4 regions of the Methylobacterium sp. XJLW genome follow, and region 3 is predicted to be linked to each of the others. Evidence: riboswitches for the same ligand, from Rfam matches in the RefSeq annotation. Region 3 holds a riboswitch; each other region holds the start of a gene.
What was found. A riboswitch is a leader RNA that binds a small molecule or an ion and turns the genes downstream of it on or off. The one in region 3 is predicted to bind cobalamin.
Positions count from the first base shown of each region.

Region 1: linked by a shared signal. The riboswitch ahead of A3862_RS26785 (TonB-dependent receptor) and the one ahead of A3862_RS01010 (TonB-dependent siderophore receptor) in region 3 are both predicted to bind cobalamin.
Region 2: linked by a shared signal. The riboswitch ahead of A3862_RS11210 (TonB-dependent receptor) and the one ahead of A3862_RS01010 (TonB-dependent siderophore receptor) in region 3 are both predicted to bind cobalamin.
Region 4: linked by a shared signal. The riboswitch ahead of A3862_RS16700 (CbtB domain-containing protein) and the one ahead of A3862_RS01010 (TonB-dependent siderophore receptor) in region 3 are both predicted to bind cobalamin.

Region 1 is NZ_CP016429.1:5,815,539-5,823,291, reverse strand. It holds gene A3862_RS26805 (HAD-IA family hydrolase) at 1-224, opposite strand, end outside; gene A3862_RS26800 (hypothetical protein) at 283-663, opposite strand; gene A3862_RS26795 (RluA family pseudouridine synthase) at 1,396-2,802, opposite strand; gene A3862_RS26790 (NUDIX hydrolase) at 2,945-3,379, opposite strand; cobalamin riboswitch at 3,519-3,711, shown strand; gene A3862_RS26785 (TonB-dependent receptor) at 3,996-6,179, shown strand; gene A3862_RS26780 (PepSY domain-containing protein) at 6,173-7,630, shown strand.
Region 2 is NZ_CP016429.1:2,436,867-2,444,619, forward strand. It holds gene A3862_RS11210 (TonB-dependent receptor) at 1-1,974, opposite strand, end outside; cobalamin riboswitch at 2,108-2,305, opposite strand; gene A3862_RS11220 (hypothetical protein) at 2,978-3,415, opposite strand; tRNA gene A3862_RS11225 (tRNA-Ser) at 3,879-3,970, opposite strand; gene A3862_RS11230 (glycosyltransferase family 2 protein) at 3,983-4,831, opposite strand; gene lysA (diaminopimelate decarboxylase) at 4,828-6,096, opposite strand; gene lptM (LPS translocon maturation chaperone LptM) at 6,262-6,606, opposite strand; gene A3862_RS11245 (hypothetical protein) at 6,776-7,078, opposite strand; gene A3862_RS11250 (hypothetical protein) at 7,223-7,753, opposite strand, start outside.
Region 3 is NZ_CP016429.1:225,981-233,733, reverse strand. It holds gene A3862_RS01030 (alkyl/aryl-sulfatase) at 1-517, shown strand, start outside; partial or broken gene A3862_RS01025 (patatin-like phospholipase family protein) at 612-1,661, shown strand; gene A3862_RS01020 (hypothetical protein) at 1,994-2,194, shown strand; cobalamin riboswitch at 2,761-2,967, shown strand; gene A3862_RS01010 (TonB-dependent siderophore receptor) at 3,204-5,291, shown strand; gene A3862_RS01005 (ABC transporter ATP-binding protein) at 5,291-6,016, shown strand; gene A3862_RS01000 (DUF3526 domain-containing protein) at 6,013-7,407, shown strand; gene A3862_RS00995 (DUF3526 domain-containing protein) at 7,404-7,753, shown strand, end outside.
Region 4 is NZ_CP016429.1:3,588,189-3,595,941, reverse strand. It holds gene A3862_RS16720 (CTP synthase) at 1-875, shown strand, start outside; gene A3862_RS16715 (DNA polymerase III subunit chi) at 933-1,385, shown strand; gene A3862_RS16710 (S10 family peptidase) at 1,385-2,980, shown strand; gene A3862_RS16705 (discoidin domain-containing protein) at 3,044-4,402, opposite strand; cobalamin riboswitch at 4,569-4,761, shown strand; gene A3862_RS16700 (CbtB domain-containing protein) at 4,798-4,980, shown strand; gene A3862_RS16695 (CbtA family protein) at 4,997-5,734, shown strand; gene A3862_RS16690 (DUF1636 domain-containing protein) at 5,727-6,128, shown strand; gene cobW (cobalamin biosynthesis protein CobW) at 6,125-7,159, shown strand; gene cobN (cobaltochelatase subunit CobN) at 7,231-7,753, shown strand, end outside.

The DNA of each region.
Region 1 (7,753 bases), 910 kb from region 3:
CGGTTGTAGGCCTGCTTGTAGCTCTCCGAGAGTTCCGCAACGGGGCCGTCCTCGCCGACCAGACGCCGGAAGGCCTGCGGCAGTGACAGGCCCACCACGGACAACGCCTCGCGCCGCCCCGGGGCCGGCAGGCCATTCTCCGCGAAGGCCACCTCCTGGGCCGCCACGATCAGGTGCTGGCTGTCGACGAGGGTGCCGTCGACGTCGAAGACGACGAGCCTCATCGCCGACGACGCGCCAAAGGCGGCCCCGACGGCGCGGATGGGCGGATGTCGGACTCGGTCACGGCTTCCGGCCCGGCTGTGCCGGCGCGGCCGCGGCGGGCTGACCGCCGGGAACCCGGGTCCGCTCGTAGCCGAGCCGGCAGCGGATCAGGAAACGCCGGCGCTTGCCGCCGCGCAGGCCGCGCTGGTGCGAGGCGCGATTGCAGGCCGCATAGGAACGCCGGCGGCGCTCCGCGCGGGAGTTCGGGGCCGGGCGCTGCGCGGCCTGCGTGGGCGCCGCATTCGCGGCGGGAGCGGCGGGCGGATGCGGCGACGCCGCCTCGGCCGGATGGGCGCCGTTCGCGGTCGGCGCCGCCTTGGCTGCCTCGCCTGGTGCGGCGTGCGCGATCGGCCCGGTGAGGCACAGGGCGGCGAGGCAGGCCAGCATCGCGAGCTTCATATGTCAGGGTCTCGAACCGCCGGAAACTGGCCCCGCAGCGGATCGGCGGGACGCGGGCAGCATATGAGGCGGCACGGCCGATTGCCAAGGCATGCGCGGCACGGCCCGCCCCGATGACGGTCCACTTTCACCGGGGATACCGCAGCGCACATCTCCCGCGACAATGATTTGGGGATGGAAGGGGGATCCGGCGATCAGGCTCCTGCGGCTGCCCGCTTTGATGCGCGAAACCGACCTCTCACCGGAGACCGAGACGGCCTCACGCGCTTCTCTGAGCGGGGATCCCGCCATCCGGCGCGTCGCGTCGCCGCAGTGGCACCTGGGCGATCGTTTGAACCGAGCGCAGGCGCCCATCTTCGTTGCCCCTTGCGTGCCGGCACGGCGGCGCAGGCGCGACGGACCTCCGGAGCCATCACCCCTATCCACCAGCGAAGCTTGCAGGAGCCTCGACCGGACGGGCGATCGTCCCGCCGATGCATCCGGGCCGGGTCGAGGATACCGCCCTCGGGACGCGCATTCGGCCGAAGGGCGACGGGCACGGCGAAGCGGTTCTCCTGCCCGACCCGGGTCGTGGCCGCAGCCCAGGAGGTCCGGCGCGGACTCGACCAGACGCGGGACCGTCGCGACGGCATACCGGGCGCGGCCCCGACGGCGATCGGCGGGTCGCGCCGCAGGGCGGCGGCCGGAAGTCCCGGACGCCCTGACGGACCCGGCCGTGCCCTGGCTGCCCGCTCAGGCTTCCGGGGCCTCGACGATCGGGTCGTAGCGGGTGGCGTCGAAGCCCAGCAGGTTCCAGCTCTGCGCCATGTGGGGCGGTAGCGGCGCGCTCACGTCCACGGGCTTGCCGGTGCGCGGATGCGGGATGACGATCCGGCGGGCGAGCAGGTGCAGGCGGTTCTGGATGCCCCCCGGCAGCTCCCAATTCTCCACGGAGAAGTATTTCGGGTCGCCGACGATCGGGTGGCCGATATGGGCCGCGTGGGCGCGCAGCTGGTGCGTCCGTCCGGTCACCGGCTTGAACGACAGCCAGGACAGCTTCTGGGCGGCCTGATCGACCATCGCGTAGTAGGTCAGCGCGTGGCTCGCCCCCTCGTCGCCGTGCTTGGCGACGCGCATCCGCGCGTCGGCGTCGGTGGGCTCCTCCTTGGCGAGGTAGGTCGAGACACGCCCCTGCCGGACCCGCGGCACGCCCGCGGTCAGCGCCCAGTAGATCTTCCGCGCGGCCCGGGAGCGGAAGCTCTTGGCGAGCGTCGCGGCGGCGAGCCGGGTCTTGGCGACGATCAGGCAGCCGGCCGTATCCTTGTCGAGCCGGTGGACGAGGCGCGGCTTCTGGCCATCCGGGCCGGTGAGGGCGGCGAGCAGGCCGTCCACGTGCCGGACCGTCCCCGAACCACCCTGGACCGCGAGGCCGAAGGGCTTGTTGAGGATCATCATGTCGGCATCCTCGTAGAGGATGAGCGACCGGATGAATTCGGCATCGTCCTGCTCGCGGGCGGCGTTGCGCGGGCGCTCGGAGGGCTGGTCGAGGCGCAGCGGCGGCACGCGCACGCTCATGCCCGGCTCCAGCCGGTCGTTCGGCTTGGCGCGCTTGCCGTCGACGCGCAGTTCGCCCTTGCGGACGATGGTCTGCACGCGGGTGAAGGGCAGGAGCGGAAAACGCGCGGTGAGGAAGCGGTCGATCCGCATGCCGGCCTCGTCCGGCTCGACCATCAGGGTCTGCACCCCGGAGGCGAGGGTCGCGGAGGCGGCCGCGCGCTGCTCGCGGCGGGTCGGACCGGGTGTCGGCGCGGGGGAAGGGGCCGGGGCAGGCGCAGGGGCCTCCGAGCGCTTGGAAACGGGCCGGCTGCCGGGCTTCGCCGCCAGCGGACCGCGCGGCGCGGCGGCGTCGCGCCGCGGCTTCGCGGGCCGGGCCGGGGCTGCGGCTGCGGCGCCCTGCGCACCCCAGGGATCGCGCGCACCCGCATCGTCGCCGCGATTGCGGGCCGCGCGCTCTGCAGCGTCGCGGGCGCTGGTGCGCGGGCCCGTACGGGCACGGCCGTCGGCCTGGAACTTGCCGGGCTTGAACTTGCCCGCATCGAACTTGCCGGCCTGAGGCTTGCGCCCCTTCGGCCCGCCGCTTTTGGGAGGTCGTGTCGTCATGCTTCCGCCGGCACCCGTCTCCGCTTCGGACGGAGCGTCCGGGCGCATGGGCCGCGGCGTCGCGGACGTCCGGACCGATGGGATTGCACGGCTGTAGCATCGCCCGCGCGCAGCGGCAAAGGCGGCAGCGCGATCGCGCCCGTCAGGGCTCCGCGTCCCACGCCGCGCGGAGCAAGGCCTTCAGCCCGGCCGGGAAGAGTTCCGGCCCGCCCGGGACGTCGAGCCCGTCGAGATCGCACCACCGCGCCACGCAGGCGGTGCCGCAATCCTCGTGGAAGACGAAGCGCTCCTGTCCGTCGAACCGGCCGGGCGGCAGGGCGACCGGGAACAGGAACAGCACCTCGTGCCCGACCTGCCCCTCGTGCAGGAAGATGTTCTCCACGACGCGCGGGCCGCCGAGCACCGTGACGGTGACGCCGAGCTCCTCTTCGAACTCCCGGATCAGCGCGTCCTCGGCCCTCTCACCGAACGCAACGCTGCCACCGAGGGGCCGGACACCTGTCAGCCGTCCGTCATCCGCATGGATCTCCGCCACCAGCAGGCTATCGCCGCGCCGGGGGAGCCCCAAGGCCTTCACGCGGATCTCCGCAGGGGGACGCCAGACCGTCATGCCGAACCGGCTAAATCGTTCCCGACGGCGCCGCAACGAACCGGCGGGCCGCCGCGTCGATCCACGACAACTCCCGGACGTGCGGTTGACGCCCGGACGCACGACGGCCAAGCTGTTCCTCGACGGTTCCCCTCGGGGATCAAAAGGGAACGCGATGAGGGGTCCGCCCCGAAGCCGCGGCTGCCCCCGCAACTGTAAGCGGCGAGCCCTTCACCACCACGTCACTGGGTCACCCCGGGAAGACGGTGCGAGGGCGGCGACCCGCGAGCCAGGAGACCTGCCGTCAGCCGTGGTCACACGCGAAACGCGCCGGGCGGGGTGTCCTGGCGGGTGTCGAGGCGCCGTCAATCCCGAGGGGAGGCGGCCGCCGAGGCCTCGTTCGCGGTGACGTGCCACAGCAAGCGCGCCCGCGACGCCGTTCCCATGTCCGTCTCCACCGTTTCGCGACCTGCGATCCCTGTTCCGGGAGGCCTCCGCGCACCCGCTCAGGCTCAGGTTTCCAGGCGGTCAAAGCATTGTAATGTTATTACAATGCTTATAGGACGAAGGGGCCGGCGCGCGCCGTGCACGGACCGCTTCCCCCATGCTTCTCTCGATCCATCGCGCCCGCTCCGGCGGGCCGGCTCCCCTCTGCGGCGTTCTCCTCGCGCTCCTCGCCAGTCCGAGCGCCGCCCAGGAGGCCGTCACCCTGGATGAACTCTCCGTGGCCGGCGCGGGCGGAGACCCGAACCGCGCTGCGCCGACCGGCCTCAATCTGCGCACCCCCGACCGGACCGCGAGCCGCCTCGGTCTGACGCCGCTGGAGACGCCGGCGAGCCTCGACATCGTGTCGGGTGAGACCGCGCGGCTGCGCGGTCAGGACACGATCGCCGAGGCCGTGACCCAGGACGCCACCGGCATCACCACGATCGCGGCACCCGGCAACGGCAACGGCGCCTTCACGTCCCGGGGCTTCGCCGGCCCGAACTCGATCCAGCAGCTCTACGACGGCACGCGCTTCTACGTCGGCGCCAACACGGTGACCTTCCCGTTCGACACGTGGAACGTCGAGCGGATCGAGGTGCTCCGCGGCCCGTCTTCGGTGCTGTACGGCGACGGCGCCATCGGCGGCGTGATCAACGTGGTGCCGAAGAAGCCGGTCTTCGTGCCGATCAACGTCGCCCGCGCCGTTGTCGGCACGGATGGCGTTGCGCGCCTTGCGTTCGATTCGGGCGGTGGAATCGGTCAAGCGGAGTTCGGCGACACCTTCGCGTATCGCCTCAACGTCAGCGGCAATCGCGCCGACGGCTGGATCCGGCCGGAGGGCGATTTCCGCAACCTCGCGGTCTCGGCCGCCCTGCTGTTCCGACCGAGCGCCGATCTGGCGTTCACCCTGAGCCACGATCTCGGCTACCAGGAGCCCGCCCGCTACTGGGGCACGCCGCTCGTCGAGGGACGGATCCCGGACCTCATCCGGTTCAACAACTACAACGTCCGGGACGCGAAGATCACCTGGGCCGACAACTGGACCCAGCTCAAGACCGAATGGTCGCCCTCGGCCGACATCACGATCCGCAACACCGCCTACCGGCTCACAAGCCGGCGCCACTGGCTCGACGTCGAGCAATATTCCTACAACCGCGGCACCGGGCTGGTGGACCGGGGCGACTATCTGGAAATCTACCACAGCCAGGAGCAGGTCGGTGACCGGCTCGACGCGACGTTCCGGGGCAGCCTGTTCGGCTTGCCCAACCAGTTCGTGGCCGGGTTCGACGTGAACCACATCGACTTCCGGCACACCAATAACTTCTACTTCGACCAGACCACCAGCGTGCCGCTCGTCGGCTACGATCCGGGCCTCTTCCCGCAGAACGGGCGAGCCCGTCCGGCCTACGCCACGCAGACGAGCCAAGCCTCGGTCTTCGCGGAGGACCGTCTGATCCTGTCGGACAAGCTCTCGTTCCTCACCGGCGTGCGCCTCGACGTGCCAACGCTGAATCGGGAGGACCTGCAGACGGGATCGCGGTTCGAGAAGACCTACCGGGCGCTGGGCTACCGGTTCGGCCTCGTCTACAACCCGACGCCGGACAGCGCGCTCTACGCCCAGTACAGCTTCGCCACCGACCCGGTGAACAGCCTGATCACGCTGAACCAGTCGCTGGCGGGCTTCAAGCTCGCCACAGGCGATCAAGTCGAGATCGGCGCCAAGGGTCTTGCCTTCGACGGTGCCGTGGAATGGACCATCGCGGGCTACCGGATCGTCAAGGACAACCTGATCTCGGCAATCCCCGGCCAGCCGACGCTGTCCACGCAGGTGGGGAGCCAGTCCTCGCAGGGATTCGAGCTGGCCTTGGGCTGGCGCTTTGCTCCGGGCTGGCGGCTGGACGGCAACCTCGCGCTGCTGCACGCGCAGTACGACCGGTTCGACCAGACGGTGAACGGCGCCACCGTGTCGTATGCCGGCAACCAGCCCATCGACGTGCCGGAGCGGGTGGCCAACCTCTGGCTGACCTGGGACGTCTACCGCGACTGGACCGCGCGGGTCGGGCTTCAGAACGTGGGGCAGGTCTACAGCGACTTCGGCAATACGGCGCGGCGCCCGGCCTACAACCTCGTCAACGTGGTCCTCGACCATCAGGTCACGGCGGAGTCGCGCCTGTCCGTGCGGGTCTACAACCTGTTCGACAAGGTCTACGCGATCAGCGGCAATGCCGTGAACGGGGTCGGGACCAACTGGCTGCTCGGGCGGCCGCGCTCGGTCGAGGTCGCCTACACGGTGACGTGGTGAGCCTGCCGCGGCGGCTCGGCAAGGCGGGACGGCGCTGGCTGCTGCTGTTCCACCGCTGGGCCGGGATCGCCGCGGGGCTGTTCTTCGCCCTGTGGATCGGCTCCGGACTGGTGATGCTCTACGTGCCGTTCCCGGCGCTCACCGGGGCCGAGCGCCTGGACCGACTCGCACCGATCGCCTGGGAGCGCGTCGCGGTGGCGCCCGACGACGCGCTGCGGGCCGGCGGTCTTGCCGGCGTGCCGGCGGCCTTCGCCCTGGAGATGCGCGGTGCGGAACCGGTCTACCGGATCGCCGACCGCGAGGGGCGCCGGGCCACGGTCTCGGCGCGGACCGGGGAGCGGCTCGGCCCGCTGAGGCCCGAGGATGCGTTGCGTCTCGCGGCCGAGGGGATTCCGGGCGCACATGTCGATCCGGTCGAGCGGGACCAGTGGACCGTCACGGCCCGGTACGACCCGCTCCGGCCATTCCTGAAGGTCGTCCTCGACGATGCGGCCGGGACCGAGCTCTACGTGTCTCAGGTCACCGGCGAGGTCGCCCTCGACACGACCCGCTTCGAGCGCGGCTGGAACTGGGCCGGCGCCGTGGCGCACTGGATCTACCTGACGCCGCTGCGCGCCCGGGCCGATCTGTGGCGGACGGTCCTGCTTTGGCTGTCCGGCTTCGCCGCCCTCGGGGCGCTGAGCGGCCTCGCGATCGGGATCTGGCGCCTGCGCCTCCGCCGCCGCTACGCGGGCGGGGCCGTCACGCCCTATCGCGGTCTCGCACGCTGGCACCACCTGTTCGGCCTCGCGGGCGGAATCGGACTCAGCACCTTCATCCTCAGCGGCTGGATTTCGATGAACCCGAACCGCTGGTTCTCGTCGAACGCTGCGCCCGCCAAGATCCGCGCCGCCTATGCCGGACAGCCCGCCCCCCTCGGCCTCGACGCCGGAGCCCTGCGGGGCTTCGCAGAGGCCGGAACCCGCGCGCTGCGCTTCGCCGCCATCGGCGGGTCCTGGTGGATCGTCGCCGACACACCGGCGGGAGCCCGGAGCCGCAGGGCGGATGACGGCACGCTCCTCGATGCCGCCGCGCTCGCGCGGGCCGCCGGTCCGGCCCTGCCCGGCGGATTACGGACGGCAGAGACCCTGACCGCCTACGACCTGTACTGGTATCCGCACGGGATCGACCCACGGCCGCTTCCGGTGCTGCGCCTGCGCTTCGCTGATCCGGACGCCACGTGGCTCCACGTCGATCCCCGGGACGGGACCATCCTCCAGCGCCTGGATCGCTCCGGCCGCATCAACCGCTGGCTGTTCGACGCCGCGCACCGCCTCGATCTGCCGGGGCTCAGCGGCAACCGCTCGCTCCACGATGCCGCCCAATGGGTCCTGAACCTCCTGGCGGCGGGGATCGCGGTCACCGGTCTGGTCGCGGGCTGGCGCCGCCTGCGCCGCGTTCTGTCGGCCTAAGAGGCCGGCCGAGGCTCCCGGTGCCCGACGCGGCCGATCACGCCCGCTTGGTCGTCACGCCGAAAGCGCAGTGACCCGGTGCCCGCCGACAACGCGACGTCCGGCGCAGCCCTGGATGGCTTC
Region 2 (7,753 bases), 2.2 Mb from region 3:
GATGCCGTTGTCGAAATTGTAGCCCACCCGGCCGTTGAACAGCGCGGTCGCCCGCGAGCGGATCGCGTTGTCCTCAATCAGCGGCCGGGGGCCGAAGTAGCGGAAGCGGAGTGATCCGAACCAGCCTAGCGGCTCGCCGAAGGTCACGCCCGCCGACGCGATGGTCGTCGGCGCTTCAGGAACCCGGTTGCCCACCGGGTCGTAGTCCGAGAAGCGAGCGTTCGTGATCGTCAGGTCGCCCTCCAGCGCGAGCCAGGGCGTCACCGCATACCGATTGGTCCATTCCACGCCGAAGCGGCGGGTCGGGCGGCTCGGCTCCGTGGTGCCGGTATCGCCCTGGAACAGGTTCTCTGAGGCGAAATCGAGCCGGAACAGGGCGAGGCTCGTCTCCAGTCCGGCAATGGACCGGTTGCGCAGGCCGATCTCGTAGCCCGTGGAGGGCACGAGGAAGGGCGAGCGGGTCGTGTTGAACAGCGAGGAGGTCGGATCCACCGTGGCGGTCACGCCGCGCACATCGTTCGAGTGGAAGCCGCCGCCGTAGTTCACGAAGAGTTCGGTGTCGAACCACGGCCCGAGCGTCAGGCCGAGCTTTGGGTTGACGATGCCATCGCGCGCCTTGCCCGAATTGGCCGGCGTGTCCGAGACGACGCTGGCGTAGTATCCGTCCGCGCGGAAACCGACGCTGGTGCGCAGCCAGTCGGTCCAGCGCACGCGGTTGTCGAAGTAGAAGGCTCCACTTGTCTCCAGCACCCGGTCGTCGAGCACGCCCGAGCGATACTGCCGGTTCGTTGTGTTGAACAGGCCGACGCGGATCGAGTCGGTGCGGGTCTGCACGCCGATCTCGTTTTCCATCGGCCTCCCGAACAGGTCGCCCTGGAAGATGTGCAGGGCCTCGCCGCCGCCGATGATGCGCTGATCGAGCTGGTGGAACTGGTCGCCGTTCACCGGATCGTTGAGGAAGTAAGTGAAGTCGTTGAACAGGTTCAATTGGGATCGGATGACGTAGGCCGAGGCCCGCGTCACGCCCGTGTCGTCCGTTGCGCTGAACTTGCCCGAGAGCGAGAAGCGCGAGGTGTCGCCGCCATCGGTCGGGTTGATCGTGCCGTAGCGGCTGATCAGCCCCTCCGCCACAGCGCGCTCTGGGATCTGGTTGGTGGCGGTCCAGCGCGCCGCGTAGGCCATGCCGGTGACCGAGAAGCCGTCGAGCGGCGTACCCTGGCTGTAGCGGGCCACGCCGTTGATCTTGCGCAGGGCGTCCGGGACCACCCACGGGCCGTCGTAGACCTGGGCTTCCCCCGCGAGGAGGAGGTTGCCCTCACCGAGTGGTACGGTGGTGATCGAGAGCGCGCGCTTGTAGCCGAAGCTGCCGATGGAGGTCAGGGCGACGTTTTTCGCGGTCGTGTCGAGATAGTCGATCCGCACGGAGCCCGCAGAGGCGAAGTCACCGTCGCGGACGAAGTACGGACCCTTGTGGAACTCCACCGCGCCGACGAGTTCCGGGATCAGGAAGTTGATGTCGGCGTAGCCTTGACCGTGGGCATGGGTTCGCATGTTGAGCGGCATGCCGTCGAGGAACAGGGCTATGTCGGTGCCGTGGTCGAGGTTGAACCCGCGCAAGAAGAACTGATTGGCCTTGCCCTCGCCGGAGTGCTGCGTGACGATCAGGCCCGGCACCGACTCCAACACTTCGCCGGGGCGCGTCACCGGACGGCTGTTAAGCTGTGCGCCCGTGATGACACCCGAACTGGCGGAAGCCACGGGGGTGCTGATCCCACCGATCCCGGTCGTACCCCCGACGTAGCCCGCGCTCGCGGCCGGACCGACGCGCGGCGATGCGGCTACGGCTGTGTCGGCGGTGACCGAGATCTCCTCCAGCGTCGTCTCGGTGGTCGCCGCACTCGGCGTGGAGCGGTCCTGAGCTGCGGCCGCCGAGGCCAGGGCGGCGAGGCCGACGCCCGACCAGGTCGAGAGCATTCGGATGGTGGGACGACGGGACACGGGAGCCTCGGGCGACGGGAGTGGCACGTCACCGCGAATGAGGTCTCCACGCCCAGCGTCAGCCCGGCGCTTCGACACCCGTCAGGACACCCCGCCCGACGCGTTTCGCGTGTGACCACGACTGACGGCAGGTCTCCTGGCTCGCGGGTCACCGCCCTCGCACCGTCTTCCCGGATGAGGCACATCCAGTGACGCGGTGGTGCTGGGCTCGCCGCTTACAGTTGCGGGGGCAGCCGCGGCTTCAGGGCAAGCCCTTTACCGCGTTCCCTTTTGATCCCCGAAGGGAACCGTCGCTGTCACCATCCGTCGCCTTGTCAGGCCACGTCAAGCCATGAGGAAGATCGGCGACCGTGTGTGGCCTCGCTGTGACAATGGGGTCCGTAACCTCGCCGTTATCGAACGGTCGCTTCCGCGCATCGAGCCAATTACCGCGTCACACCCATTGCCGAACTTGACCGGACGCGAAGCGACACGGTTTGGCTATAAGAGGCTTGATCACCTGTGGTTCGATCGCCCGATCTAAAGCCTCGATGGCGGCTCGGAGTTGCTCCGGTCCGAGTCCTGACGCGTATACGGCAAGGCCGAGCGCGGCTTGGCGTGACCCATAAGCTCGGCGATAACGCTGCTGTTTACTGTTGTGGTGTGCTTAGAGGCCCGTTGGAGATAGGTTGCGAAGCATCGTCTGAAGCTATGGACATCGACCTGTTTGCTGGGCCCAAGCACCTTCTGGCAAAAGGTGGCAAATCGCTTCACCACGATCCAGCTTCGCTTCCCGTCCGGCCCCGCGGGCGTGAGACCCGAGCATACCCAGCCGTCTGACGAGCGTGCAACGCGCTGCTGCAAGATCGGCCTAGCTGATCCATGAACTGGTACGACGCGCCGGGCATGCTCCGTTTTCCGTGAGAGATGCGGAACGCTCGCCCCTCTGTGCGCATGTCGGCGGTGCGAAGCTGACAAAGCTCGCTGATGCGGCAGCCGGTCAGTAAGCCGACCCGCATGAGGTCGAACAGCACCGTCCCCTACCGCGCAGGCCCATGATCGCCACAGGATCAGCCGTGAGGAGCGTGACAAGCTCATCAGCGGTGTCGGCGCGCTTCGATGGCTCCTGCCTCGATCTATTCGAGAAGCTACCCTGCCCCTGCCACGGATTGTCGGCGACAAAGCCACGCTTGATGAGCCGCTGCCACATCGAAGAGAGCGCCGCGATCTGTCGATGGACCGTGGCCTGAGACGCCCGACTCCGCAGGAGCACGTCGCTGACGAACTCACCCGCGGTGCGTCGATCCACGCCGCGGACGGCATAGTTTAACGGCTGAGTTTGTGCGAACTCCCGGACGGCAAGGGCATGCTGCATCCGAGATTGCTTGGTCTGGACCCCATCGATCTCCATCAACCAGCGCTCCAGCGTCGTGAGCATTGTGGTCTGGCGCGATGCCCCCCCTGGATGAGCATGATCGCGGCCATCCTTTCGGGTCGTCTTTTGGGGAGAGAATGAGGCGTTGGGTCGGGGCACTCTCGCCCGGTATCGTCGCGGGACCGTCCTGAACCGGTCAGGGCAGCCGCCCGGGCGGGCTGCCAACCGTCCGAAACGGTCTGCGCACCGATCCAGTCCCAGAGCAGCGCCAGCGCGATCCACCGTCGCTGCCGCGCAACAGCCTCGGTGCTCGCGTCGAGACCCCGGACGAGGTGGGTCTGTCCGACCGTGGAGACGAGATGGGATGGCACCCTGAGTCGCACGGACCAGCGCCCACGACGGCATTGCAGGTCGTCGGCGCGCCGCACCTTTGGCCTCATCCCGTACGGCTACGATGACGCTGTGTCACCAAAGCTGGCCGGACGAAGCGAGAAAAGCGCTGCTTTTATAACATCTTAGGGCTAAATGGCGGAGACGGAGGGATTCGAACCCTCGATACCCATTTCTGGGTATGCTCATTTAGCAAACGAGTGCCTTCAGCCGCTCGGCCACGTCTCCGGCGCTCTGGCTCTAGAAGGTCGGATCCGGCGGGTCAACCCGATCCTGGCGGGCGGCGGCCACGCGGCGGCGCTCGACATGCTTCGCGACGCGCAGATGCCGCGAGATCGCGTAGTTCATCGCCGTCAGGAAGCCGTAGGTGCCGCGCACGAAGTGGCGGCGCCCGAGATAGGCCTTCAGGAAGTTGCCCGGCAGTTCCACGAACACCCGCCAGGTCGGGATCACCACGCCCCGCGTCTCCAAGTCCTCCGCCTGCTGGTCGGAGTAGCGATTCAGCTTGTCGAGCTGGTCGCCGAGCGAGCGCACCGAGAAATGATGGATCACGCCCCTGAGCCGCCCCGGCGTGACGCCGGGTTCCAGCGCCACCCGGTCGTGCACCGGCGAGGCGGCGTAACGGCCCCGGTCCTTCCTGTAGAGCCGGACCGGCGTCAGGGTGTAGGCGAGCGGGTGCGGGCGGCCCTCGCCGGGAAAGATCTCCGCGATGCCGATCCGCCACGCCGGCCGGCGCGGCTCGCCCGCGGCCCAGAGGGCCCGGATCTCCTGGACGAGATCCTCCGGCACTACCTCGTCGGCGTCGAGGTTCAGGAGCCAGACATGCCGGCACTGCTCCTCGGCGAACCGCTTCTGCGGGCCGTAGCCCGGCCAGGGATTGTGAATCACCCGCGCGCCGAGCGCGGCCGCCAGCGCCTGCGTGCCGTCGGTGGAGCCCGAATCGACCACCACGAGATCGTCGGTCAGGCCCCGCACCGCCCGGATCGTCGCGCCGATCCGGTCCACCTCGTTGTGGGCGATGATGAAGACCGACAGCGGCAGCCGCCGGTCGGCCGCCGCGACCGACGGGGATGCGGGCGCGCCGCTCACGCCAGCCAGTCCGGCACCCGGTCGAGGGCGATCAGCGCGTCGACGTCGAGGCGCGGTCGCACCACGGCCGCCCGGTCCCCCCGCACCAGAACCTCCGGCACCAGGGGCCGCGTGTTGTAGGTGCAGGACTGCACCGCCCCGTAGGCGCCGGCGCTCATCACGGCGATCAGGTCGCCCGCCGCCACCGCCGGCATGTCGCGGTTGAGAGCGAGATAGTCGCCGCTCTCGCAGACCGGGCCCACCACGTCGGCGACGAGGCGCGGCGTCCCGGAACTTGGCTCGAGGACCGGCCGCAGGGCGTGATAGGCCTCGTACAGGGTCGGGCGGATCAGGTCGTTCATCGCCGCGTCGACGATCACGAAGGTGCGCCCCTCGCTGTGCTTCACGTAGAGCACCCGCATCACCAGGATCCCGGCATTGCCGACGATCATCCGGCCGATCTCGAAGACCGGCCGCAGGCCGAGCGGGGCGAAATGCGGCCGCAGGGTCGCCGCCAGGGCGGCCGGATCCGGCGGCGGCGCGTTGTCATCGCGATAGGGGATCCCGAGACCGCCGCCGAAATCGATGTGGCGCAGGGGATGGCCGGCCGCCATGAGCGTCCGGGCGAGGTCCGCCAGCAGCCGGGCCGCGTCGGCGAAGGGCGCCAGATCGGTGATCTGGCTGCCGATATGCATGTCGACGCCGTGCACCGCGATCCCCGGCAGGGCGGCGGCAGTGGCGTAGACCGCCGGCGCCCGGGTGATCGGGATGCCGAACTTGTTCTCGTACTTGCCGGTGGAGATCTTGGCGTGCGTGCCGGCATCCACGTCGGGGTTCACCCGGATCGAGACCGGGGCCTTGAGGCCGAGGCCCACGGCCACGTCGGACAGGACCGCGAGTTCCGGCTCGCTCTCGACATTGAAGCAGAAGATGCCGGCCTTGAGCGCGGCCTCCATCTCGGCGCGGGTCTTGCCGACGCCGGAGAACACGATCTTGCCGGGATCCACCCCAGCCGCCAGCGCCCGCTGCAGCTCGCCCCCCGAGACGATGTCCATCCCGGCGCCCTGGGAAGCGAGGGTGCGCAGGACGGCCTGGTTCGAATTCGCCTTCATGGCGAAGCAGACCAGCGCGTCGTCGGCCGCGAAGGCCTCCGCGAAGACGCGGTAATGCCGCTCGAGGGTGGCGGTGCTGTAGCAGTAGAACGGCGTCCCGACCTCCGCGGCGAGGCCGGTCAGGTCGACCGCCTCGGCGTGCAGGCGGCCGTCGCGATAGTGGAAATGGTGCATCTCGGCCGTGTCTCGTCTGCGCGCCGGAGCGCGGCCTGTTTCCCGTGAAACACCCCGCCGCAGGTCGACGCGGGCGCACGCCGACGACCGGATCCGACCGGGTCACCGGGCGCGGAGCACCACGACGGCCTGCCGGCGGCGTGGCGCCGTGCCGGCCTCAGCCCTCTACAGCAGCGGATCCAGAATGAAAGGCTCCTTCGGCACGCGGTAGCCCCGCCGCGCGCCGCGGCTGGTCTCCACCGGCGCATCGGTGCCGCCCGGCGGCACTGCCGCCACGGAGAGTTCGTCGCCGGCGCGCACCGAGGCCGCATCCGGCTCCGGGGCGCCCCCGCCGAGGCCGACGGAGACCGGCAGCGTCCGCCGCCCGGTCGCCGCGCCCACGCTCGCCGGCGCGGCGGCCGGGGCCGCCGTCTGCGGCGGTTCCAGGGCACCACGCCGCCCGCAGGCGGAGACCGCCAGGGCCACGAGGCCGGACACGGCGAGGAGTTTCAGGGCGGGTTTCGACAACATCGCGCGAGGGTCCGGCGGGCTCGGCACCGGCACGCGAGGGCCGGCGGGAGCGCTACCTTAGCCGTTGCCGAGCCCCGGCGCGAGCGCGCCCCCGCCACAGGCCGGGCTCGGTCCTCGGCCGACGGCCCGCTCGGGGGACTTTCGGCCGAGGATTGTCAGCGGAGAGGCGTCAGCCCCGCCGCTCCTTGCCGCCCTGCGAACCCTGCCGGTTCTTGGCGGGGGCGTTCTGCTGCTGCTCGGCCTCGTAGGCGTCGATCGCCCGGCGGCAGTTCTCGCTCAGCTTCTTCCAGTTCTTCTGGAAGCAGGCGTCGGTGGCCGGATCGTCGGGGGCCAGATTGCCGCAGTAGGTCAGGTAATCGCCGGTGCAGTACTTCTTCAGGGTCTCGTTGCCGCGCTTCGTCTGCTGCGCCGCCGCCGGCAGCGTCAGGACAACGGACGCCGCGACGGCGAGGGCGATCGGCTTCAGGCGCATGGGTATCCGTACCATCTGTCGAAGTTGTGAATGCGTGACGCGTCGACGTTGCGATGATGCCTTTGCGTGGTCGAAACAAGGCAGTCGTCGCAGGTTTTCGGTCCGGTTCTGGTGGTAGAGGCCCCGTTTCGGAGGCGGATCCGCTCAAACCCGTTCGTGCTGCGGCATCGGCGCGGCGGCGCGGGGCATCCGGCCCGGGCCCGTGAGGGCGTCGGCGACCTCGACGATTCGCCGGCGCAAATCGGCGTTCTCCCGCTCGATCCCGGCTTGCCGATCCGGTTGCCGGTCCGGCTGCCGGTCGCCGGAGCGGTCGTTCTGCCGGTCGGCCAGGGTCAGGGCCAGAGCCTCCTCGGCCGCCTTCAGGCTGGCGCGCAGATCGTCGCGCTCGGCCGCCAGCGCGGCGGCGTCCGGTGCCGGGGCCGTGCCCTGCCGGAGCGTCAGGAGGCTGTCGAGCAGGTCGGCATGGGCGTCCTCGAGGGCCTGGAGCGTCGCGAGGCTCGCGGTGCCGTCCTCGCGGGCGATCGCCAGTTCGGCCTCGAGCTCCCGGGTCTTGGCCTGGACCTGGGCGATTTCGGCATCGCGGGCCGCGACATCGCGTGCCAGGGCGGCGACCCGCATCGTCCCGGCTCCGATCGCCGCCATGTCGGCCTGCCGCCGCGCCTCGACCGTCTCGAC
Region 3 (7,753 bases):
GCGCAACTGCTTCCTGGCTGGCGCCTACGAGCTGCGCTCCGGCATTCCGGAAGGCGCGACGGCCAGTTCGAGCAGCCCCGACGTGGTGCGGGCGATGCCGACCGAGCTCTTCCTGAACTTTCTCGGCATCCGCATGGACAGCCGCAAGGCGGAGGGGATGCGCTTCACCATCAACCTGATCACGCCGGACAACGGCGAGCGGTTCATCGTCGAATTGGAAAACGCGACGCTGACCAACATCGCGGGGTTCCAGGCCGAGAAGCCCGATCTCACCCTGACCATCAACCGGTCGGATCTCGAGCAGACGATGATCGGCGCCAAGACCCTGGAGGCGCAGATCGCCGACGGGACCGCGCAGGTCGAGGGCGACGCCGGCATCCTGAGCCGGCTGGCCGCCACGATGGTGACGTTCGACCCGCGATTCGAGATCTTGCCCGGCACCAAGGTGCGCGGTGCCGCCAATCGCGTGCAGTCCGACCCGTACCGGGCCGATTCCGGAGAGGTGGTCGCCGAGTAGCCGGCGAAAGCCGCTCTTGCTCCGCAGCCGATCGCGGTCCGGGATGGCGGCAGGACGACGGAAGAGGTGCTCACGGGATGAGGGTATCGGTCCCATGTCGGATGAGGCGATCACGGCGGGCAGGCGGGGGCGGGATCCGATCCTGATCGATCTGGCCCTGCAGGGCGGCGGCGCGCACGGCGCCTTCACATGGGGGGTCCTCGATCGCCTGCTCGAGGAGCCCTGGCTGAGCATCGACGGCATTTCCGGGACGTCGGCCGGTGCCATGAACGCGGCCGTCCTCATCGAGGGCTACGAGCGGGACGGGGCCACCGGTGCGCGCGCGGCACTCCAGACCTTCTGGGACGCCGTCTCGCGCGCGGCCCGGTTCAGCCCGCTGCAGCGCAGCCCGCTCGACGTGATACTGGGCCGCTGAACGCTCGATTCCGCGCCTCTGTATCTGGCCGCGGACCTGATGGCGCGGGTCTTCTCCCCGTATGACCTCAATCCGCACGACTTCAACCCGCTCAGACAGATCCTGGACTCGCGGCTGGATTTCGAGCGTATCGCACGGAGCCGGATCAAGCTCTTCGTCACCGCGACGGATGTTCATACGGGCCGGGGCCGGGTGTTCCGCAACGCCGAGGTCACTGCCGACGTGCTCCTCGCCTCGGCATGCCTGCCGACCCTGTTCCAGGCGGTGCGGATCGACGGTGCCTCTTACTGGGATGGAGGCTATTCCGGAAACCCGACGATCACCCCCCTGGTCCGCGAATGCGAGTCGCGCGATACGATCATCGTGCAGGTCAATCCGGTCGAGCGCAGACAAGCGCCGACCTCGGCCCGGGAGATCCTCAACCGGCTCAACGAGATCTCCTTCAACGCGGTCCTGCTCAAGGAACTGCGGATGATGGCCTTGCTGCGGCAGGTCGCGCCCACGGACAATTCCGAGTGCGCCCGATGGGCGGCCATGCGCATGCACCGCATCGCCAGCGACGTTGTCGCCGAGCTGGGCTCGTCCTCGAAGCTCAATGCGGAATGGGCATTCCTGACGATGCTTCGGGACGAGGGACGCCGGAGCGCCGCGACGTTCCTGACCGATCATGGGCCGGATCTGGGCCGGCGTCCGTCTTTCGACCTCGACCGACTGCTCGAAGGCGTCTGACGCAGCCGGAACGCCCCGTCGCGCATGACAGAGCTTGCTGAACTTGATAAAGATCAAGGTGCATATATTGATTTATGATTTATGTTTATTCGGTATAGATGCAGCATGTATTCCATTTATCAGTCTTGCGCGTCGCAGATCGACGATATCTTGTCAGACTAAATGGGTCTCTGCCCAAGCCTCTTCACACCGGTTCACGCGCATGATCGGCGCGGCACTTCGCAGTCGGACCGGCTCGATTCCGGGGGAGCACCTTCACACCGAAGACCGCTCGTCGCATCCGGCCGGCCCCGGAAACGGCCCGGCGCCCACAGACAGAGGAGTGAACGCTTATGCACACGATCCGGGCTCTTCGCGCGGCGCTGGCCGCCTTACCCCTGTTGACCTTCGCGACGTTCGCGGACGCGACGGCCGCTGGTCCCGCACTGGGCAAGGCGCTGGCCGGACCGACGGTGTCGGAAGCCAGGGTCACCATCGGCCGTCACAAGGCACTTCCGAAGAAGAAGCGTATCCATCGCGAGCGGAAGATGTAGGGGCGATCGAGCGACCGCAAATGCACGACTGACTTGACCGGCTGGCTTAGAACCGAACCGATCGAGAGCATCTGCCCGGTGCAAAGCCAGCCGGTCAGGGTATCGGGTTCGCGCCGAAGGAGAAGTTTTGGCACGGGGCCACCGCGACTACGGCGATGAGGCATGCCGCGATCCAAGGCTGGACGGCAAGGCCGGCCCTGAGATGGAGCGGGTCACCGAAGGACCGTATGCCGGGTCATGAGCTCGGGCCGCGCGTTCGGCAATCAGCAACACGATGCCAAGAGCGTTCCATCGGATTTCCATTCAGCTGAGACGCTCGGCGCCCAGCGGCGCATGAAACAAGGCGTCGATGACCGCTCGTCCGTTCGGTTCAGCATAGCGCATATCCAGCCGCCATCGGCCCGCCGATCTCATTCGGACCCGCGTCGTCCGAGCCCAATCCGGTCCATCACCGCAACGTGAGAGCGGTGCATTCCATCGGGGATCGGACTGTGTCCATAGCGCCACACGTAACGTAACACTGTTACAAAGTTTGTCAGGCCCGTTGACCGGATGCGCGCCGGTGGCGAATATCGTCCAGCCAAGGTTCTTCGGGTCCCGGCCCGGAGCTAAGACGGGAATTCGGTGCGCTTTTCGGAGCGAATCCGAAGCTGCCCCCGCAACTGTGAGCGGCGAGCGCCTGCCACCGATGACCACTGGTGCTTGCACTGGGAAGGTCCGGCGGGCGCTTTGACCCGTGAGCCAGGAGACCTGCCTTCGGCACGATGACGTCCCTCGGGCGGGGTGCCCCGGCGGAGCGCGCGGTGTCGCCGTCTCGTGGGCGACGCTGCCCGTATCCCCGTGGCCTCCACCCGGCAACAGCGAGTGTGTGGTGGCGACCTCCGAACGTCCGTCTCTCGGCGAGCCTGCGCGGTTTTCAGCGCCATCAGCGCGTCGTCCGCGGACTCCGCATCGCGGTCGGCGGCTGGCGCTCGCCGCTGTCCTCTCGGCCGGGCTTCCGATCGAGGACGTGCGGGCGCAGGAGAGCGTGACGTTGGAGGAACTCTCGGTCGAGCAGGTCGGGGAGGGTGCCGGCCGCACGACGGCCTCCGGGCGCGGCACCATCGGCCTGATCGGCCCGACGCCGGGATACGGAGCGGGCACGGCCGTCAGCGCCACGCGCACAGCCACTCCGCAGATCGACGTGCCGGTGGCCGTCTCCGTGGCGCCGCGGGAGACGATCACCGACCTCGCCGCCACCCGCGTAGACCGGGCGTTCAACTATCTGCCCGGCGTCGCCCAGCAGAACAATTTCGGGGGGCTTTCGATCTTCAGTTACGCCATCCGTGGTGTGACGACCTCGGAGATCTACAAGAACGGTTTCCCCCTCAATCGCGGGACCCCGCCTCCGCCCGACGCGCAGAACATCGAACGCATCGAGGTGCTCAAGGGACCGGGGGCGGCCCTGTTCGGACGCAGCGATCCCGGCGGGCTCGTCAACCTCATCACCAAGCAACCCACCGCCGAACGGTTCGTCGAGTTCGGCAATCAGGTCGATTCGTTCGGTCTGACCCGCGGTACCATCGATGCCGGCGGTGCCCTGAACGCGGACGGGACGGTCCTCTATCGCTTCAATCTCGCCGCACAGGGGGCCGGCAGCTTCCGCGACTTCGTGGACAGCGACCGGCTGCTCGTGGCTCCAGTGGTGAGTTGGCAGGTCACGCCGGACACACGCGTTACGGTCGAGACCGAGTTCGTGAAGAACCGCATCGTCTTCGACCGGGGCGTGATCGCGCTCAATCGCCAGCTCGGCTTCCTGCCGCTCTCGCGGTTCCTCGGCGAGCCCGGTCAGAGCACCTACCAGAACAACAATTCGCTGCAGGTCCGCGTCGATCATCGCTTCGATGAGAACTGGCAGATGCGGCTCGCCGCTTACTTCAACACCGGCGATCTGGAAGGGGAATCGGCGGAGATCCGCGGAATCGCCGCCAACAACCGCACCGTCTTTCGCGACCGCAACGTGCGCGACTATCGCTGGGACGTGGCGGTCGGTCAGGCCGACCTGATCGGGCGGTTCGATACGGGCGGCATCGGCCACACGCTCCTCCTCGGCATGGACCGGGAGAGCACCGACAGCCGGACGGTCTATCTGCGCTCGAACTTCCGCACGAGCCCCTTCGCCCTCGACATCTATTCGCCGGTCTACGGACAGGCGCTGCCGCCGATCACCATCCCACGCAACAATATCGAGCGCATCACCAATACCGGCCTCTATGCGCAGGACGAGATCGTCCTGAGCCCGGAATGGCGGGCGCTGATCGGCCTTCGGCTCGACATCTTCGAGCAGAGCTTCCGCGAGCGCGTGGTGCGCAGCCAAGTGGACCAGTCGCGGGTCGCGGCCTCGCCCCGGGCGGGCCTGGTCTACCGGCCGATCCCGGAACTCGCCTTCTACACCAATGTCGGCACGAGCTTCCGGCCGAATATCGGCACCGACGCCGCCGCCGTCACGCGCGGCACGGCGCTGCCGCCCGAGACCGGCCTCGGCTACGAGGTCGGCGCCAAGTCCGAATTATTCGGCGGCAATTTGCTCCTCACCGCCGCCGCCTTCCGCGTGGAGCGGGAGAACGTGCTCACGCCCGACCCGGCGAATACCGGCTTCTCCCTCGCGGCCGGCGCCGTGCGCAGCCAGGGCTTTGAGCTGACGGCTCAAGGACAGATCACGCCGGAACTGAAGCTCCTGGCCGGCTACGTCTATGCCGATGCCCGCGTTACCAAGGACAACGTGCTTCCGGTCGGCGCCCCCCTGGTCAACGTGCCCCGCCACTCCGGCAGCCTGCTCGCGGTCTACGAGCCAGCAGGCGCGTGGCGCGGCTTCGGGATCGGCGGCGGCGTGCGCGGCGTGGGCGAGCGGGCGGGCGACGCGGCGGGGTCCGGCTTCACCCTGCCGGGCTTCATCGCGGTCGATGCGCTGGCCTATTACAAATTCGGCAACGCCCGCGTGGCGCTCAACATCGAGAATATATTCGACACCGATTACTATGAGAGTTCACTGAACGTATTCCGCGTCTATCCGGGCTCGCCCCGTCGCATCACGGGCTCCGTGACGGTGCGGTTCTGATGGCGGTTGAGCCGGTGTTGGCGCTCGGCCGCGTCGTCAAGCAGTTCGGAGGCAGGACCGCCCTCAGCGGTCTCGACCTCACCCTGCGCGCGGGTGAGGTCTATGCCCTGCTCGGTCCCAACGGTGCCGGAAAGACCACCACGATCAACCTCATCCTCGGCTTCCTGAAGGCCGATGCGGGGGAGGTCCGGGTCTGCGGGATCGATGCAGGGACGGATCCCATCGCTGCCCGGGCGCGCACCGCCTACATCCCGGAGCAGGTGGCCCTTTATCCGGGGCAATCGGGATTGGAGAATCTCCGTTACTTCGCGACCCTCGCCGGTCTCGCGATCGATCGGGCGGAGGCCGAGACGCATCTCGCGGCGGCCGGCCTGGCGCCCGAGGCCTGGTCGCGGCCCGCCTCCGGCTATTCGAAGGGGATGCGCCAGAAGGTCGGCATCGCCATCGCGCTCGCGCGAAAGACCCGGCTGCTGCTGCTCGACGAGCCGACATCCGGCCTCGACCCATCGGCGGCGGCGGCCTTCTCCGGGACGGTGCGGGCGGCGGCGGAGCGCGGCACGGCGGTGCTGATGGCGACCCACGACCTCTACCGCGTGCGCGAGATGGCCGACCGGGTCGGCGTGCTGGCGGGCGGGCGCGTCGCCGAGGAGATCGATCCGAGGCGCTACGCGCACACCGATCTGGAACGCCTCTACATCGCGCGCCTGTCGGGGGCGGTCACGTGAGGCGCGTCCGCGCGGAGTTGGCGCTGCTGTGGCGGGACGCGCGCGTCCGCTGGATCGGCGGCCTGCTCGTCCTGCTCCTGATGGTCACGGGCCTCGGCGCCTGGCAATCCGCCCGCGATTACGGTGCCGAGGTCGCGCGGGTCACGGCCGCAGAGCGGGCCCGCTGGCTCGGGCAGGATGCCAAGAACCCGCATTCCGCCGATCATTACGGCCTGTGGGTGTTTCGCCCCTCGTCGCCCCTCTCAATCCTCGATCCCGGCACCGAGCCCTATACGGGCCGGATGGTGCGGATCGAGGCGCACCTGTTCAACGATGCGGTCTACCGCGCCGTGCAGGATGCCGGCCCCTTCGACCGGGCCGGCCTCTCCGATGTCTCCGATGTCGTCGGCCTCGTTGTTCCCCTGGTGGCGCTTCTCCTCGGCTTTGCCGCCTTCGCGGCGGATCGCGAGCGCGGTACCCTGCGCCTCGCCCTCGGCAACGGCGCGCCGCCCGGCCCACTCTTTGCCGCCCGCTTCGCCGCCCTGAACCTCGTCCTTGCGGTCCTGGTCTGCCTGCCCCTCCTCACGCTCGGCGGCGTGGCCATTGCGAGCCTCGGCACCGCGGGTTGGCAGGCTTGGCCGCGCCTCCTCGTCTGGGTCGCGGTGCAGGCCCTCTACGGTGCCGTCTTCCTGCTCATCGCGATGATCGCCTCGCTGCTGGCCCGCACGGCGCGAGGAGCCTTGACGATCTCCCTCGCGATCTGGATCGCGCTGTGCCTCGTCGCGCCACGGCTCGCGACTGCAGGCATGGAGATGGTCTCGCCCGCCCCGTCCTATCGCGAGACCCGGCTGCGGATCGACGGGGACCTGCGTCCCCATAAATCCGCCGAAGCCAGCGATGCGCGAGCGCAGGCGACGCTCGCCCGCTACGGCGTGAGCGATCAGCAGGAACTCCCTGTGGATCTGCGTGGCCTCATCATGGTGGAGAACGACCACCATGCCTTCGCGGTCTACGACCGGGAACTCGGGGCCTTCTTCGCGGCCCTGGCTGCGCGGGATGCCGCGTTCGGCTGGGCGGGCCTGCTCTCGCCGCGCGTCGCCCTCCAGCGTGTGTCGGAAGGCCTTGCGGGGACCGATTTCGTTCAGCACGCCCATTTCGTCTGGTCTGCCGAGGCTTACCGGCGGGCGATCTCGGAGCGCATGAATGCCGAGATCCGCGACAACCCACAGCGCGACGGGCGCGCCATGCTGGCGGGGCCGGAATTGTGGCGCGAAATTCCGCCCTTTGCCTTTGCGCCCCTGCCGCTGTCGCGGTCCCTCGCCGAGATCCGGGTCCCGGCCCTCCTGCTCGGTCTGTGGCTGGCGCTGCTCGCCGCCGGGAGCATCCCCCTGATCCGCAGGCTGGCCCCGTGAGCCAATCGCGCTTTCTCCCACTGCTGAGGACCGAACTGCGCCTGATTCTTCGCGAGCGGCTGACCTGGGCGATCCTCGCCGCGCTCCAGGTGGCCCTCTGCCTCGGGGGCCATACCGGTGCCCAGCGTGTGGCGGGCGAACGGGCCGCGATCGCGCAAGCCTCGGACGATGCCGCGCGCTCCCTTCGAGACGCTAAGGAGGCCGCCGCCCGCTACGCCGTGCCGCGTGCGATGACGGTCAATTACTGGCAGGATCCGACCCACGCCTTCGGCTACATGCACTACTTCCTCGCCGCCTACGCCGTGAAGCCGCCGACGCCCCTGGCCGTGCTCTCTGCGGGGCAGAG
Region 4 (7,753 bases), 3.1 Mb from region 3:
CAGCCGGCCTCGACCGCGAGGTGCTCGGCCATTTCGGCCTGGAGCACGGCGAGGAGCCGGATCTCGGCCGCTGGCGGACGATCTCCGAGCGCGTGCGCAACCCCGAGGGCGAGGTCTCCATCGCCATCGTTGGCAAGTACACGGGGCTCAAAGACGCCTACAAGTCGCTGACCGAGGCGCTGACCCACGGTGGCATCAGCCATCGGGTCAAGGTCAACCTCGAATGGATCGAGGCCGAGGTGTTCGAGCGCGAGGATCCCGCGCCGTTCCTGGAGGGCCTGAACGGAATCCTGGTGCCGGGCGGGTTCGGCCAGCGCGGCGCCGAGGGCAAGATCCGCGCGGCCCGCTACGCTCGCGAGAAGCGCATCCCCTATCTCGGGATCTGCTTCGGGATGCAGATGGCCGTCATCGAGGCCGCCCGCTCGCTCGCGGGAATGCCGGACGCCAATTCCACGGAGTTCGGCGAGACGTCCGAGCCGGTGGTCGGCCTGCTCACCGAGTGGCTGCGCGGTAACGAGCTGGAGCGGCGGGCTGCGGCCGGCGATCTCGGCGGCACGATGCGGCTCGGTGCCTATGAGGCGAAGCTCGATCCCACATCCAAGATCGCCCAGATCTACGGGTCCGAGCAGATCTCGGAGCGCCACCGCCACCGCTACGAGGTCAACATGGCCTATCGCGAGCGGCTGGAGGCCAAGGGCCTGCGCTTCTCCGGCGTCTCCCCCGACGGCCTCCTCCCCGAGACCGTGGAGCATGTCGGGCACCCGTGGTTCATCGGCGTGCAGTTCCACCCGGAGCTGAAGTCGCGCCCCTTCGAGCCGCACCCGCTGTTCAAGGGCTTCGTCGGCGCCGCGATCGAACAGAGCCGGCTGGTCTGAGCCGCGGCGGCGCGCCGCTGCTCGCGCGGCGGGCCGGAGCCCTATATCCTCGGCATCGTGACCGAGATCCTCTTCTACCATATGCAGCGGCAGCCCCTGGAACGGGTGCTGCCGAGCCTCGTCGAGCGCTCGCTGGACCGCGGCTGGCAGGCCGCGATCCAGGCCGCCAGCGAGGAGCGTCTGCAGGCGCTGGACGACCACCTCTGGACCTATTCCGACGAGAGCTTCCTGCCGCACGGGACCGATCGCGAGCCCGACGCGGCGAGCCAGCCGGTGGTGCTGACACTTCGGGACGTGAACCCGAACGCGGCCTCGATCCGCTTCCTCGTCGAGGGCGCCGACCTGCCGCCCGATGCCGGCGCGTATGAGCGGATCTGTATCCTGTTCGACGGGACCGATCAGGACGCCCTTCTGAGGGCGCGCGAGCAGTGGAAGCAGGCCAAGGAGGCGGGCCACACGGTCGCCTACTGGCAGCAGGACGATTCCGGACGCTGGAACAAGAAGGCGTGATGGTGGCCCTCAACAGACGTCTCGCGCGCGCCGCGCTCGGCTTCGGCATGCTCATCGCCCTGCCCTCCGCCGGCTGGGCAGAGGAGGCGCCGCACGGACATCCGCCCGCGGAGAGCAAGCCGGCACCGCGCGGGCCGGACGGACGACGCCTGCCCCCGGATTCCGTCACGAAGCAGAGCGTCACGCTGCCTGACGGCAGGGTCCTCGACTTCACCGCCACGGCCGGCAGCCTGCCGCTCGTCGACGAGGCCGGCAAGCTGCAGGCCGAGATCGCCTTCGTGGCCTACACGGTGGCGTCCAAGGACGGCCAGGAGCGCCCGGTGACCTTCGCGGTCAATGGCGGCCCGGGCGCCGCGTCGGCCTACCTCAACATCGGGGCGATCGGCCCCTGGCGGCTGCCCGTCGGCGGCGACAGCATCAGCCCGTCGCAGCCGGTCACGCTCACGCCCAACGACGGGACGTGGCTCGGCTTCACCGATCTCGTCTTCATCGACCCCGTCGGCACCGGCTACAGCCGGGCCGCGGACGGCAACGGCAAGGCCTACTGGTCGATCGAGTCCGACGCCGCGACCCTCTCGGCAGCCATCGCCCGCTACCTGCGCAACAACGATCGTCTAGCGAGCCCGAAGTTCTTCGTCGGCGAGAGCTATGGCGGGTTCCGCGGCCCGCTGATCACGGAGAAGCTCCAGGAAGAGATCGGCGTCGGCCTGTCGGGCATGGTGCTGCTCTCGCCGGTGCTCGACTTCGGGTGGCTGGAGACCCCGCGGGCCAATCCCTGGGGCTACGTGCTGAAGTTGCCGTCGCTGGCGGCCGGCGCGCTGGAGCGGGCCGGGACGGTACCCACGCCGGCCTTGCTGGGGGATGCCGAAGCTTACGCATCCGGTGCCTATCTAACGGATCTCCTGAAGGGGCCGAGCGATTCCGCGGCGGTTGCGCGGATGACCGAGAAGGTCGCCCCGCTGGTCGGGCTCGATCCCGCCCTGGTCCGCGCACAGGCGGCGCGCCTCTCGACCCGAAGCGTCCAGCGGGAGATCGATCGTGCCGAAGGTCGCGTGACGAGCGCCTACGATACCGGCATCACCGGCTGGGACCCGAATCCGGCCGCCGCGCAATCGAGCTTCGAGGATCCGCAGCTCACCGCGCTCCAGGCGCCGCTGACCAGCGCGATGCTCGATCTCTACGCGCGCACGCTGAAATGGCCCGTGGCCAACATGCGCTACGAGCTCCTGAACAATGCGGTCAATCGGGGCTGGAGCTGGGGCTCGGGACGACAGGCACCGGAGGTGCTCTCGAACCTTCAGGGCACCCTGGCCCTCGACGGGCACCTGCGTGTCCTCGTGGCGCACGGATTCACCGATCTCGTAACCCCGTATTTCGCCTCGAAGCTCCTGCTGGCGCAGGTCCCGGCCTACAGTGCCGGTCGCCTGAGCCTCGCAGTCTATCCCGGCGGCCACATGTTCTACACGCGTCCGGATTCCCGCGCCGCCTTCAAGGCGGATGTCGAACGGATGTACATGGACGCTCTGAAGGTCCGCGATGGCGGCTCGGCGCGTTCGGCCGGCGCACCCGCGGAACGTCTCAGGACCGCACCGTGACGTGTTCGGCCGGGATGCAGGCAGCGGGGTCGTCGCCGGTCGGATCGTGACCGGCGCGACCGATCAGACATCGTCGAAGGCGAGAGCTTCGGCCGGGTACTCCACCATGCTCCGGCGCTGAGCGTCGGTATTCTGCCACTCGCCGACCTTCATGTACCGGCCTTCGCGATCGCGAACCTCGACCACTTTCCCGATCGTGGGAATCGACTGGAAGCCCTGCGGCCAATTGGACGCGAAGTAGAACACCTGCTCGACGCGCTCCGAGAGGTGGCAGATCGCCGGCCCGAAGGTTCCGAGCCCGAAGACGAGGTAGCGGCCGTTCACCAGAGCGGCGACGTCGGAGATCAGCGATTCGCTCTGGATCTCTACGGGCAGGCCGCGCTGCGCCGCATAGGCCTCCACTTCTGCAATGACCGGGTTGAGACGGTTCTCGAAGACGAGCTTGACGGAACGAATGCGGCCCTCGGCCTGCAGCCGGTCGATGACCATCCGGTAGAAGGCGAAGGGCGGCTGCGGATAGTGCGGGTCGACCCAGGTGCTGAAGATGTCGCCCGACCGGATATGGATCAGGAGCTGATCGTCGGGCTTGGCCGCAAATGTCCGCGGCAGGCCGTTGAACAGGGGCCGGATCACATCCTGAACGATCGCGCGCGAGTCGATCGGGCCCTGCAGCGCCGTCACCCGCTCGAACTGCGTCGGATCGAAATACAGCCCGGACAGGAAGTAACCGTCCGGCGGAAGCGGCTCGTCCGGCGGAATGAACGTGATGCCGTCGCAGGTCAGCCTCTGGGTCAGAAAGATCACCTTGCTGCGGTCGACCTTCGGGACCTTGATGTATTTCAGGTTGAGCGCCTTCGCGATCGAGACCGCGATGATGTACTGCACGAGGCAGTTCCCGAAGGCGCCGTTCTCGAACAGCGACAGGCCGACGAGGTTGCGGCTTGCCTGGCCAGGCGCGGATTCGAGATTGTAGGTGACGTAGACGTTAGCGCCGGGCTTCTCGTTCAGGAGCGTGATGTCGAGCCCGAGCAGCGCCCGCAGGGCGATGAGGTCGATGGCGGCTTCATCGGCGCGGATGTCGACGCCTGCGACGAGCGCCGGATCCGGCACCGCGATCCGCACGAGACGCGCCCAGGCCCGCTCGTCGGCGCCGATGGCGGCCACGAGGGCGCCCGGCTTGGCGATCCAGCCGACGATGTCGGGCGCGGACCACGTGACGCCGTCCTGCGAGACCTCGACGGCCACATCGCCGACCTCGGGCGCGACAGTATCCTGTACGGGTCGCAGCGCGACCGCGCGGATCGGAAAGCGACCGTCCAGATCGATCTCGAGCCAGGCGGTGCCTTCGTCCTGTACGATCCGGGGGCCGCGGCCGGTGGCGAGATCGACGAGGACCGGGCTCGGATCGTCTGCGAGGGCCATCGGGTCTCCGAGAACTGAGCGGAGGCGCCCATGCCGGGCCGGCCGGGCATCCGGTGCGGCGGTGCCCGCATCGGGGCGCGGACGTCAAGCCCGGCCACCCGCGAAGGGACGCACGGGAATCCGAACGGATCTGGCGCCGCTCCGTTGTGTCGTCGCCGGCATGCGTCTACAACGTGTCGGTGACGGTGCCCTGGCAACGGGGTGAAAAGGGAATGCGGTGAGGGGTTTCGCCCCGATTCCGCGGCTGCCCCCGCAACTGTGAGCGGCGAGCGCCTGCCAAGCGCCACCGGAGCGATCCGGGAAGGCGGTGGGCGCGCCGAGCCGCGAGCCAGGAGACCTGCCGTCGCAACAGGATCCCGCAATGCCGCCGGTGGGGCGGCTGGAGACACTCGACGATGACCGCTCAGACCCTCGCCCCCGTCGCCGCCGGTACCCGCTCGTCGGAGCGTCCGGTCGCCGTCGCGCTCGCGGCCATGCTGGGCCTCGGCCTGCTGTTCATGGCGGGTTTCTCGCCGGCGATCGCGTTCCACAACGCGGCGCACGACTTCCGCCATACCCAGAACTTCCCCTGTCACTGACGCCCTCGGCGCAGGGATGATCATTCGGCTTCTGTCGGCGGCCCTGGCCGCCGGCTTCTTCGCGGCTGCCGTTGTGACGGGCCTCGAACTCACGCTGACCTCGCCGCTGATCGTCGCGGCCGAGCGCTACGAGCAGCAGGAACCCTCGCATCAGGCCGCGAAGGCCCTTCCGATCGTGCTCGCCCATGCCGGGCATGACCATGCCGCGCCCGACGCGGCACCGGAATGGCAGCCCGGCCCCGGCCTGCCGCGGATGGCCTTCACCGGTCTTGCGACCCTCGTCGGCGGCGTCGGCTACGCCCTGCTGCTCGGCGCGGTGATGATCGCCTGCGGCCGCGAGCCGACGCCACAGGTCGGTCTCGCCTTCGCGGTGGCGGGCTTCGCCAGCGTCGCCCTCGCGCCGGGCCTCGGCCTGCCGCCGGAACTGCCCGGCAGCGCCGCTGCACCGCTGGCCGCGCGGCAGGCCTGGTGGGTGATGACCGCGGCGGCGACCGGAATGGGGCTCTACCTGATCACGATCCGCCGTGCTCTGATTACGATCCTGGGTGGCCTCGTCCTGATCATAACCCCCCACGTCGTCGGCGCCCCGCAGGCACCGGAGGCCGCGTCGGAGCTTCCGGCCGCGCTGGCCGCACAGTTCGCCGCCCGGTCGCTGGCGATCAGCTTCGTCTTCTGGATCCTGATCGGGTTGGGGCTCGGCTGGGCGTGGCAGGCGTTTTCCCGCGACACGCAACGGGGAACGGCCCGTGCCTGAGACCGTCCTGTACGTCTGCACGACCTGCCGCCGTCCGGACGACGATCCGGATGGACCGCGCGCCGGAGCACGCCTTCTGGAGGCGCTGCAGGCCGGGAGCGCCGGCACGCCGGACCTGCGGGTCGAGGCGGTGGAATGCCTGTCGGTCTGCAAGCGGCCCTGCACCGTGGCGGTCGCCTCGGCCGACCGCTGGACCTACGTCTACGGCGACATGGATCCGGCCGCCTCGGCGGAGACCATCCTCGCCGGACTCGCGGCCTATGCGGCGACCTCGGACGGCATCGTGCCCTGGCGCGAGCGTCCGGAGGCCTTTCGCAAGGGCGTGATCGCCCGCATCCCCCCGTTCCCTGAACCCCGCCCGCTCCCCGCCGGCACCCTGGAGGCCGCGGAATGACCATCGTGAACAAGATCCCCTGCACCATCGTCACGGGCTTCCTCGGAGCCGGCAAGACGACGCTGGTCCGCCACGTGGTCGAGAACGCCAGGGGGCGCCGCCTCGCCATCCTGGTCAACGAGTTCGGTGACGTCGGCTTCGACAAGTCCTTCCTCGCCGCCTGCGGGGTCGAAGGCTGCACCGAAGAGGCTATCGTCGAGCTGCCGAATGGCTGCATCTGCTGCACGGTCGCGGACGATTTCGTTCCGGCGCTGGAGACTCTCCTCGGCCGCGCCGAGCCGCCGGAGCACATCCTGATCGAGACCTCGGGCCTCGCGCTGCCGAAGCCGTTGGTTCAGGCGTTCCAGTGGCCGGCGATCCGCTCGCGGGTCACCGTCGACGGGGTCGTCGCAGTGGTCGACGGCCCGGCCGTCGCCGCCGGCGTCTTCGCGGACGATCCGGAGGCACTGGCCGCCCAGCGGGCCGCGGACCAATCGGTCGATCACGACAATCCGCTGGAAGAGGTCTTCGAGGACCAACTCCTCTGCGCCGACCTCGTGGTCCTCAACAAGGCCGACCTCATCGATGCCCCGACCCGCGCTCGGGTGCGTGCCGAGGTGGAAGGCCACCTGCCCCGGGCCGTGAAGGTGGTGGAGACCGAGAACGGCGTCATCGACCCGCGGGTGCTGCTCGGTCTCGCGGCGGCCGCCGAGGACGATCTCGATTCCCGTCCGTCGCATCACGGCGAGGGCGAGGATCACGACCACGACGACTTCGAGACCGTGGCGCTGCCCGTCCGCCCCGCGATCACGGCGGGCGATCTGGCGGCCCGGGTCGAGAAGGCAGCCGAGATCCCGGGCGTCCTGCGGATCAAGGGTTTCGCCGAGGTCGAGGGCAAGGCGATGCGCCTCGTGGTGCAGGGGGTCGGCCGGCGCGTGGCCCACCATTTCGACCGGCCGTGGAAGTCTGGGGAGGCCCGGGACGGCAACCTCGTGGTGATCGGCCTCAAGGGGTTCGACCAGCGCGCTGTCGCTGCGGCCCTCGCGGGATGACGGCCGCCGCGCGCGCCTGCGCGGCTGACGGCGGCGCGCCGGTGCGCGCGGCCGCGGTTTAGGGGCCGTCGATGCATCTCGTGCGCATCGATACCGTCTCGCTCGACGAGGGTGAGGCGGCGGTGGATCTCGGGCAAGAGCCCGGCGATCTGGTTGTGCTTTCGTTCACCGACAGCGACCTCGCGGCGGTCGGTCAGGCCCACGCCGCAGAGCCCGGTCTGCCGAGTCTCCGGCTCGCGAAGCTCGCCAAACTGCGGCATCCGCTGTCGGTCGATCTCTACGTCGAACGCGTCGTGGCGCACGCCAAGGTCGTGGTGATCCGTTGCCTGGGCGGACTGGATTACTGGCGCTACGGGATCGAGCGCTGCGCCGAAACCGCGCGGGCGCACGGCGTCGTGCTCGCGGTCCTGCCGGGCGACGACCGGCCGGACCCCCGTCTCGCGCCGTTCTCCACCGATCCCGCCCTCGCCGGGGAACTCGACGCCTATTTCCGTGCCGGTGGTCCCGGCAATCTCCGGCGGATGCTGCGATCCCTGGCCATCCGGCTGGGCGCCGAGGGGGCGGTCGAGCCTCCGCAGCCCCTGCCCCGCGGCT